DNA from 2 places in the Alkalihalobacillus sp. MEB130 genome. Region 1 is predicted to be linked to the other one. Evidence: riboswitches for the same ligand, from Rfam matches in the RefSeq annotation. Region 1 holds a riboswitch; the other holds the start of a gene.

What was found. A riboswitch is a leader RNA that binds a small molecule or an ion and turns the genes downstream of it on or off. The one in region 1 is predicted to bind cobalamin.
Region 2: another riboswitch for cobalamin. It lies ahead of metE (5-methyltetrahydropteroyltriglutamate--homocysteine S-methyltransferase); the one in region 1 lies ahead of N0O92_RS03585 (ABC transporter substrate-binding protein).

The regions. Positions count from the first base shown of each region.
Region 1 covers NZ_JAOANA010000002.1:368,838-374,533, forward strand. Annotated here, with positions in the region: gene N0O92_RS03580 (FecCD family ABC transporter permease) at 1-227, opposite strand, end outside; gene N0O92_RS03585 (ABC transporter substrate-binding protein) at 190-1,200, opposite strand; cobalamin riboswitch at 1,366-1,568, opposite strand; gene N0O92_RS03590 (GTP-binding protein) at 1,802-2,983, shown strand; gene N0O92_RS03595 (FAD/NAD(P)-binding protein) at 3,082-4,257, opposite strand; gene N0O92_RS03600 (metal ABC transporter substrate-binding protein) at 4,395-5,354, opposite strand.
Region 2 covers NZ_JAOANA010000005.1:177,327-183,022, reverse strand. Annotated here, with positions in the region: gene N0O92_RS07465 (ATP-binding protein) at 1-811, shown strand, start outside; gene N0O92_RS07460 (hypothetical protein) at 892-1,065, opposite strand; gene metE (5-methyltetrahydropteroyltriglutamate--homocysteine S-methyltransferase) at 1,162-3,444, opposite strand; cobalamin riboswitch at 3,575-3,761, opposite strand; gene N0O92_RS07450 (cob(I)yrinic acid a,c-diamide adenosyltransferase) at 3,997-4,584, shown strand; gene N0O92_RS07445 (VanW family protein) at 4,717-5,628, shown strand.

The sequences.
Region 1 (5,696 bases):
GGGAACCGAATATTCCAGATAATCATTTCTTCATTTCTAGGAACCTCTTCTAACCATCCAAGGTTCAAACTATTTTCAGCAACAATATGTAAAATGATAGGAATCGAAATGATAACACTGCTTACCAATAAACCAAGGAGGGTTGTACCAAGTACAAACCCTCCAATTACGATATACAACCAAACAATCTTATTGCTCAAAAACGTCAGGATAGATAAGTTTCGCAAGAGTTTCCACTCCTTCGATTAAACGAGGTCCAGGACGAGTAACTGTATCATTATCAACATCATATACTTGTTCATTTTTAATTGCAGGTACCTCAGCCCATCCATCACGTGCAAGAACATCGTCTCTTGGATTCTCTACATAGTAACCATACGTCGTTATAATAACATCAGGGTTCAATTGAACAATCTCTTCTTCTGTCAAAGTTACCCAACCCTCTTGTTCTTCTGCTGCATTAATAGCTTGAATCGATTCAAGCATTTCATGCATAAACGTATTTTGTCCAGTTGTAAAGATATCTGGAGCTGGCGAAACTTCAACCCAAACTTTTTTCTGTTCTGTAACCAATTCTTCTGCTTGTTCTTTAATAGCGTCGTGGCGCTCCTTCATGTCAGAGATGATTTCTCCTCCTGCAGACTGACTTCCAGTAACAGTTGCAATCATTTCAATCTTATCGTAAACATCATCAAATGAAGTTGAACTTCCAACAACGACAACGTTAATGCCCGCTTCTTCGTATTGTTCCAGAATATCTGGGTGTGTATTGTAATGATAATCTGTTACGAGTGCAATATCTGGTAATAGAGTAAGAACTAGTTCGGCATTCATATCTTGACCGCCTACCTTTTCAACTTCAAGGGCTTCGGCAGGGTAATTACAAAAATCCGAAACACCAATTACTTTATCTCCTAATCCTAAAGCAAACGTGATCTCAGTATTACTCGCTTGAATAGAAACAATCGATTCAGGCTCTGTTTCAATTGTTACTTCGCGACCAGCATCATCTGTAATCGTAACTGGAAAGAGATCGTCACTATCTCCTGAGTCACTTTTTTCCTCTTCAACATCTGATTCAGTAACACTTGGCTCATCTGGACTATTTTGCTCTTGGATTCCACAGCCAACAATGATAGCTGCCATAAAGAATAATACTAGACCAAACAACCCCCACTTTTTCAAAAACTCAACATTCATTTCTTCTTTCCCCCTTTAATTTTGAGCACAAAAAAACGCTATTCCATAGGAAAAGCGTGAATGTTAAAGACACATATGTATTCAGTCTATAAGTCATATAAACCTAATAGCAATCTACATAAATGGTAAATTACTTGCGCTTTAAACATTCCTTTCCTCGAGGAAGCTTAATCGTACAAATAGGCAGGTCTCCTGACTTACGAATCATCGTAGGTTATCCTTCCCATGTGACAACACACAGTGGATTTAATCTAACCATCCTCATCGTATACAGTGGCGGGACCGTGTTGGATTTACACCAACTTCCCTCTTAGTCTTAAATGTAGAAAAACATGAACATTCAAGAAACCTATTTGTCTAATATTCATTTTTAGCTCTATGAGCAATTATAAGAGAGTTATATGTACTTTGTAAATAAGCCTTTTAATATTATTTTTACTACGATAGAAAATGAACAAAATTTGTAAACTCTCATCTAAGAAATTGTTCTATCATTCATAAGGTGTTTACAAATAGATAAAAGAACGATAAAATACAAATCGTAACCATTACTATTTGTGAAGATTAAAGAAACACTATTGAATGACAAAGGAGAACGATCATGCAAAAAATTCCTGTTACCGTACTAAGTGGGTACTTAGGTTCTGGTAAAACAACATTGTTAAATCACATCTTATCCAACCGCGAAGGATTAAAAGTTGCGGTCATTGTTAACGATATGAGCGAAATAAATATTGACGCCAGGCTCGTTAAAAATAATGGTTTCACTAGAACAGAAGAAAAATTAGTAGAACTTCAAAACGGCTGTATTTGCTGTACTCTGCGAGAAGACTTAATGCAAGAGGTTGAGCGAATCGTGGACGCAGGTAATATTGATTATATTGTAATTGAATCTTCAGGTATAAGTGAACCTGTTCCTGTTGCTCAAACATTTACGTATAGTGACGAAGAACTCGGGATTGATTTAACGAAAAAGTGCAAGTTAGATACGATGGTAACGGTTGTTGACGCGAACCGCTTTTGGGATGATTATGCATCAGGTGAGTCACTTCTTGACCGTAAAGAAGGTACAGATGAAAACGACACGCGTGAAATCTCAGACTTGCTAGTCGATCAGATCGAATTTGCTGATGTTATTGTCCTTAATAAGATTGAGATGCTAAAAGAAGTCGATAAAAAAGAATTACTAGGATTCTTACGTAAATTAAATGCTGACGCAAATATTATTCCAACGTCTTACTCAAAAGTTGACTTAGTTTCGATTTTGGATACTAACAAATTTGATTTTGAAAAAGTTAGTCAATCTGCTGGCTGGATCAAAGAATTAAATGAAGAGCATACTCCAGAAACAGAGGAATATGGAGTTTCTTCCTTTGTTTATCGAAGCAGAAAGCCATTTCACCCTGAACGATATATGAACTGGTTAGAAAATTGGCCAGTAGACGTTGTTCGCGCAAAAGGATTTATTTGGATTGCATCAAGAAACAACATGGCTGGCTTACTATCTCAATCAGGTTCTTTAGTTACTATTCAAGGTGCTGGAGAATGGGTAGCTGCGTACCCCGAAGAAGAGCAACACCAAACTCTTCTTGATGATCCGGAACTCCAAGCAAAATGGCATCCAGAATTTGGTGACCGAATGACCGAACTAGTCCTAATTGGAATCGACATGGATCATGAGCAAATAAGCAGTTCTTTAGATCACTGCTTATTAACCGATATAGAAATGGCTTCAGATTGGACAAAACTACATGACCCACTCCCTCAATATATAGAAGCGTAATTACTCGGATGTTCACAGAAATGAAATAGGAAGGAGATTCTTTGTTTTTAGAATCTCCTTCCTATTTTTCATTATGATACTTTTCACTTACTTCTCATTTATCTCATTTGAGATTGAACAATTCTCTCCGCTCCTCTTCTAGCACCTGATATGTTTCTAGAGACTGGTCCAATTACCAGTTCAGCCAATGCACCCATTACATAAAGATTTTCTCCCCATTGCAAAGAGTCTTCGGATACAATCGGATACCCGCAATTTGCACAGTGCAGTTGTTCCTTTTCTATAGTAGGTTGTAACCATTCGATACCTGGAGGAGAGGCGTGAAAACCCGTAGCTAATAAGACATGGTCTGTTCTAATAGATGTCTTTTCTAATTCTAGTACTATTTCCTCTTTTTCATATAATGCTTTGGATACGTTATCAATTAAGAGTTCAAGACGCCCTTCCCTACCCGCACTTATTACTTTCATCTTAAGCTCTTGTGGGATTGACCCTCTGAACCTTGCATTAGCAATAATCTTCCTTCTTTCTTCAAGACATGTAACCTTTTCAAATGATTTCATCTTCTTCGGACCTAACCAACCTGGATCGGAATCAAACTGATGTGTACGAAGGGGATGTCTTGTAAGCAGTTTTACTTTTCCTGGTCGTAAGTTACTCCATTTTAAAGCTGTATGTATTGCACTTATTCCTCCACCTATAATGACTATTTCTCCCTCAGAAGAGATATGCTGATTTTCATTGTTATCATAGATATGGTGAATATTAGCTCCTTGTACTTTCAATTCACTTGCCCAACCTGGCCAACACGGCTGGTCACTTAATCCCATTGCTAACACCACATTCTTACTCTTAATTTGTCTTTCTCCCATTAGTGTAACTAGCCAGTGCTTATCCACCCTTTGAAGTTTGTTCACACGCCCTTGAATCCAACTTTTTTTCAATTCAATCTCTTCAAAAAGAGAATCGCAATGTTCATTAAAAATAGAAAGGGAAGGTCGATCATAAGGACCATAAAAGTGAGCAGACATTTTCCCTCCTTTCGCTTTTGCATATTTCTCGAGAGAAAATGGATCAACATCAAGGTGATGGATAGATGGCGATCTTAAAAATGGCATTTCAACTGTTTTTGTACACTTCTTCCAAGTGAATAACGGTTCACGATGTGGATCAATGATTGCTAAGTTAGAAATCGATGTACCGTTTCTTTTAATTAAATACGTTGCTAACGTGGATCCTTGAATCCCTCCACCAATTATTGTCCATTCAAACATTTCTACTCTTCCTTTCTACATGTATACAAAACGTAATAATTACGATTTAATATCATTTTAAACGATTCATTAATATGATTCAAACAAAAAAAAAGAAAGCAACTCAAAAACAATCTGAGTCACTTTCTTCCTTTATATTATTTTAAGCCGTTTACAAATGTTTCAACGTTATGTTTCATCATTAATACATACGTCTCAGCGCCACTGCCTTCTTGCCCAACGGCATCTGTATACACTTCACCAGCAATTTCTACGCCCGTATCGCCGGAGACAGATTCCATGTAACGGCGATCAACCGTTGTTTCAACAAAGATGGCAGGAATATTTTGATCATTTACTACATCAATTACTCGAGCAATCTGTCCTGGTGTGCCTTCTTCATGTGAATTGATTTCCCAAACACCCTCTGTTTGGAAGCCATATGCTTCACCAAAATATTTAAACGCATCTTCACTCACAACAATGACACGGTTTTCTTCAGGAATTCCTTCAATTTCTGATGTAATAAATGCATCTAATTCTTCTAATTCCTCTAAGTAAGCATCTGCATTTTCGCGATATGTGCTCTCACCTTCAGGGTCACGCTCAATTAAATCTTCTACAATATTTTCCACATACACTTTCACATTTGCTACACTCATCCAAGCATGAGGATCTTCTTCCTCATCACCTTCAAGCATAATAGGTGTAATACCATCACTCACAGAGACAATTGTAACATCTCCAACGCTTTCAACTAACTTTCCAAGCCACTCTTCTAAGCCAAGACCATTCACATAAAAAACGTCAGAATCACTTACCTTTCGAAAATCACTTGGTACCGGCTCATATTCGTGTGGTTCTTCTCCTATTGGAACAATGTACTCAACTGATCCTCTATCCCCTACAACATTCCCAATAATATCTCCTAAAATGGAGAAGCTTGTTGTGATCGTTAACCCTTCTTCATCTTCTGATACAGTCGCATCTTCTGTAGTTTCTTCTTGCTGCTCTTCTACAACTTCCTCTTGCTGTGTTTCTTCTGCACTACAGCCAACTACTAGTAGGAAAGCAAGGCTTACTAGTAAAAACATAAAAAATCCTTTTTTTCTAAACATGTTTTCCTCTCCTTTAATTTTATTTCTTGTCCAAATCTAATTGTTTTGGACTAGGTAAACTTTTTGGGTAAAAAAATATTTGTTTCCTCACTGCAACAATTATATTTTTGCACAACTTAGTTTGTTTTGTCTATACATTTCTTCAATTTTTTATCCCTTTTTTAAAATTTTCTTATAAATCGCCTTTTCTTATAACATGTACTTGACCTATTAAACGAATTACCTATTGATACCTGTTCCTCTTTTACTTTATTTCATAAAAGGTGTTAACAAGTCGTAGGGCAACGTGAATCGTTCATTGTTAATGTGAAGCTCCTTTATTTCATTTTCATCACTAGAAGC
Region 2 (5,696 bases), on a different contig from region 1:
AGTAACCGAAGTGGAAATCCAAGGGAGAAGTTGGACGGTGCTCATGACCCCGCTTTATGATCCAAATGAAATAAGAGGAGCGGTAGCTGTTTTTCGTGATATGACGGAAGAGCGCAGGCATGATAAACTACGAAAAGACTTTATTGCTAACGTGTCTCATGAGTTGCGAACCCCTATATCGATGTTACAAGGATATAGTGAAGCGATCATTGATGATATCGTAGGTTCTGATGAAGAAAAGAAAGAAATCGCTAAAATTATCTATGATGAATCACTGCGAATGGGAAGGTTAGTAAATGAACTACTTGATATTGCTAGAATGGAAGCTGGGCACGTTGAGTTAAATTTAGAGCAAATAGAGGTACAATCATTTGCAGAACGAATTGTTAGAAAGTTTCATGGTCTTGCTCGCGAACAAGGAATTGAATTAACAATGGAGATGTCTAAAGAAGCACATTTAGACTGTGATCCAGATCGTATTGAACAAGTATTAACCAATTTGCTTCATAATGCCGTTCGTCATACAAGTGAGAAGGGCCACGTTAAGCTTCAAATTTATGACTATGAAGAAGGATGTAAGTTTGATGTCATCGATACAGGATCAGGAATTCCAGAACAAGATCTTCCTTACGTGTTTGAGCGTTTTTACAAAGCTGATAAGGCTAGGACAAGAGGCCGTGCAGGAACAGGACTTGGCCTAGCTATTGCCAAAAATATTGTTGAGGCCCATGAAGGAACGATTTCTGTTCATAGTAAAATGAACGAAGGAACAACCTTCTCCTTCTTTATTCCTAAAAAAGGAAATAAGTAATAAGGAAATCTGTCCCAAGTTTTATATGATTAGTTTGATATCATATATTGGGACAGATTTTTCGTTTTTAGTTTAGAGAGTTACTTGAAGAGTTTATGATAAATGGTAAGCCAACGTTCTTTCGTATCTTGATCTGTTAAAGAAAGATAATGAAGCAATGTCATTAAACTTTTTGCATCCATATTTTTGATAAAAGTCCGAATTACTTTCTCATCATACGTAGCTTGCAGGAAGTAGACAAGTTCATATCTCATGTAAGGAACTCCTTTGTTTGGAGAAAAAGGTTTCAGCTGTAAATGGATATCGTTTAATAGAAATACCTTATCCCGCTTTTAGTTTTTTTCATCAAACTATAGTGATTCACTTACTTGCTTTATATTCTGGCGAGCTTTTTTGGCAGCTTGAACCATAATGGATAGGGCGGCAACCGTTTCTTGCTCCCCGCGTGTTTTTAATCCACAATCGGGATTAACCCAAAAGAGATTTGCTGGCAATACGGATAAAGCTCGTTCAAGGACTGATGTGATTTCCTCTTCAGAAGGGACACGTGGACTATGAATATCATATACTCCAAGACCAATTCCTTTATCATAAACATTTGTTTCAAATGCCGAAATTAATTCAGCGTGGCTTCTAGATGTCTCAATAGAAATGACATCTGCGTCTAACGCTTTTATGGCATCAATAATCTCATTAAAATCGCTATAGCACATATGGGTATGAATTTGCGTTGTATCTGATACAGCTGACGTACTTCTTTTGAAAGCTTCGACTGCCCAATCTAAATAGTAGCTATGTTTTTTCTGTTTAAGTGGAAGTCCCTCGCGTAAAGCTGGCTCATCAACTTGAATCATGGTGATTCCTGAGTTTTCTAATGATTGAACTTCCTGAAGTAACGCTTCGGCAATTTGAAAAGCAACTTCTTTATGAGTAAGGTCATTACGGACAAAGGACCAATTTAAAATGGTAACAGGCCCCGTTAACATTCCTTTAACTGGTCGGTTTGTAAGTGATTGTGCATAGAGCGTTTCTTTTAAAGTGATTGGTTGATCGAAAGAGACATTTCCATAAATAATTGGAGGTTTTACGCAACGAGAACCGTACGACTGCACCCACCCATTTTGCGAGAATGCAAAACCTGTTAATTTCTCACCAAAAAACTCAACCATGTCATTTCGTTCAAATTCTCCATGTACTAGAACATCAATATCCAATTCCTCTTGTATACGAATCCACTTTTCAATGTTGCTTTTGATGTGTGCCTCATACGTATCGTTCGCTAATTCACCTTTTCTCCACTGAAAGCGCGCTTTTCGAATGTCCTTTGTTTGTGGAAAACTTCCAATAGTGGTTGTTGGTAGGAGAGGTAAGTTCCACTTTTTATTTTGAAGCTCATATCTTTCTTGAAATGGTTTTGTTCTCTCTGATGGAAGAATGGTTTCTTCTTTTTTCTTTCTCCATGTTGATTGCTCAAGTTTTTTAAGAGTAGAATCATAGCGCTCTAATACATTTTGTTTAGTGGGAGATGGATGGAGTAAGACATCTCGTAAAAGGCGCAATTCATCTAGCTTCTCATCACCAAAAGCCAAAGCATCTTTCACGATGGAATGTAGCTTGGATTCTCCTTTAACAGTAACCGGAACATGCAATAAACTAGAAGAAGGTTGGAGAATTTGATTAGTTAGCGGAACATACTTACTAAGCTGCGTTATAAGATCGTTCGTTTCTTGTAAACGATTCTTCCAAATGTTTCTTCCATCAATTACTCCTACAGCAAGAATCTTATCTTTAGGAAAGCCGAATTTTTTTATTGATTGAATGTTTTCTTCATAACCACTGACAAAATCAAGACCGATTGCTTTCACAGGTAAGTCAATTACCTGTTTATAGTGAGAAACTGCCTCAAAGTAAGTTTGTAACAAAATTTCAAGTTCGGGTACTTGCTTAGAGATCTCCTCATAAAAGTCATGAACGAGCTCCATTTCATCCGTTGTTATATCGGTAACGAGCGAAGGCTCATCAATCTGAACGAGAGTGGCGCCTGCTTGTGCGAGCTCAGATAACAATTGCGTATAAACTGGGATAAAACTTATTAATAAACTTCCAAACGATTCCGTATTATAACCTTTAGATAATTTCAAAAATGTAAAAGGTCCAAGGATAACAGGCTTTCCCGTAATGTTTAATTCGTTCTTTGCTTCTAAGAAAGCTTGAAGAGGACGATTCTCTAGTAAAACAGGCTTTTTATTTTCAATTTCAGGAACAATGTAATGGTAATTTGTATCGAACCACTTTGTCATTTCACAAGCATGCGTTCCTTGACTACCACGTGCCATTGCGAAGTAGGTAGCTAAAGGAACCGTCCCTCCATCATGTCCAAACCGTTTCGGAACAAAGCCAAACATACTAGCTGTATCAAGAACGTGATCATAATAGGAAAATTCCCCAACAGGAATAAGGTCCACATCTTTTTCTAGTTGCTTCTGAAGATGATGAAGTCGATATTTCTTCATTTGTTGTAAGAAAGTCTCTTCAGTAATAGTATGAGACCAATAGGCTTCAAGAGTTTTTTTCCATTCGCGGTTCTCTCCAATTCGAGAGTAGCCTAAATTACTAGTTTTTAATGAGTTCATTAATAGTTCCTCCAATAAAATATATATTTCACTACAAAAAAATGGATATCATTACCGAAAAAAGGGTAACGATATCCATAGATTAATCAATGCAATATTGTTAACACCTCCCTATCTCCCGTAGGTAAAAGCAGTGTTGTTAAAATAGGCAGGTCTCCTGGCTCTAGAATCAACGTGATCATGGTCTTCCCAGCGTTAGCCAGTGACATGTCATGATAACTTTTCTATTACAGTGGCGGGACCGCTTCGGATTTACACCGAATTCCCTTTTAAACTTTGAAGCTATCTTCAAAGTACCTATTTTCAACATATGAAATTGTTTTAAACTTTAGCTTAGTAGGAGGGAGGTTGTCAATAGTTTTTTTATATACTCCGTACAAACGATAGTGAAAAAGTGCATAAAGAGGTATTTGTCCATAAGTTAGAAAATCGATCATGGCTTATGACTGCATCAATCATATATAATATAGACCATACATAATTTGAAACTATCACGAGCACGAAAAAAAGATGTGTAACTACTTCTCGATATTTGAGATAAGGAGGAAGATTATGAAGTTATATACGCGAACGGGTGATGAGGGAAAAACAAGTGTAATAGGAGGAAGGCTAGATAAAGATGATACTCGGGTCATAGCGTACGGAACTACAGATGAATTAAACTCATTTATTGGGCAGGCCATTACGCAATTGGACGATGAAAATTTTTCTGATATAAAAATGGAGTTGACTAAAATTCAACATGAATTATTTGATTGTGGCGGAGATTTAGCGATGATTAAAGCTTCAGAGAAACATCCTTACAAGGCGAATCAAGCTATGATTGATTTCTTAGAAACGCGTATAGATGTTTATATTGAAGAAGCTCCTGAGTTAGAAAAATTCATATTACCAGGAGGAGCGGCTGCGGCTGCGACCCTTCACATTTGTCGTACGATTACAAGAAGGGCTGAACGATATGTGACTAGACTGCAACGAGAGGCTGAAATAAATACTATTGTACTAAAATACTTAAACCGGTTATCGGATTATTTCTTTGCAGTTGCTCGCGTCGTGAATGCTCGACTAAAGGTTGGAGATATAAAATATGAAAGGAGTGCGATTGTATTTAAGGGAGGAAAGCGGAAGAAAGAGAAATAAGTAGAAGCCACACTCTGATAAAGTGTGGTTTTTTCTTTAATTTAATTAAAAATCAGCGAATATACATGGAATGATTCACATGACCTCTCATATATTGGTAAATGTGTATGATGTATAGAGGGGGATAAATGAATGAAAAAAAGTTGGCTAGTTGTGCTATTATTACTTGCTGGATGTAGCAATGAAGTGTCTGCTGAAGGGCCTAAGCCTGTTGCCTCACATTCTTCTTATTTTCACACCGAATCTATGTGGAAGGCTCCTGTTTATTGGAAGATTAGCTTAAAAGATGAGTGGAATAACAATGTTCATGATGTCGTTTTGAATGACTATGGTTATAGGTCCTCTAGTTCTTTAGATGAAGAAGCGTTACAGCAACTAGCTAAGGACCTAGCCGCGCATATAGATACTCCTATGCAAAATCCCCGTATTCAATCAAATGGTGAAATTACTCCCGGCACTCCAAGAGTCATCCTTTCTGAGCAGGAACTCGTTGATCAGTTACAAAAGGTAGAAACAGGAACAAAGGATATGGTTATGCCTATTTATGTGACGGAACCAGCTGTTTCTGAAGAGGACGTAATAGGAATTGACAAAAGAAGCATTGGAGAATTCAAAACGTACTTTAATCCTAATGTTGCAGGTAGATCGCAAAATGTCAAATTATCCGCAGAAGCTATTTCTGGAATCGTGTTAGGACCTGGAGATACATTTTCTTTTAATCAAACGGTAGGAGAGCGAACAAGAGAAAGAGGATACGAAGAAGCAAAAGAGATTATAAATAAAGAATTTGTCATGGGGATTGGGGGAGGGATTTGTCAAACATCTTCAACACTCTTTAATGCCGTTGACAAAGCGGGTTTAGAAATGATTGAACGATATACACATTCAAGAGAAATAGGTTATGTTCCAGAAGGGAGAGATGCAACTGTATCATGGGGAGGACCGGATTTTCGATTTAAAAATCCCCATTCCTATCCTGTGCTCATTAAAACAGATGTAAATCTAAATCGAGGAGAAATTCTTGTTTCAGTTCATACACATTAGAGTTTCATGAGAAAAAGCTGGTCTCATTTTCTAATTGCCTCATTTTTCGAAAGAGGGTGTCCAAAGGG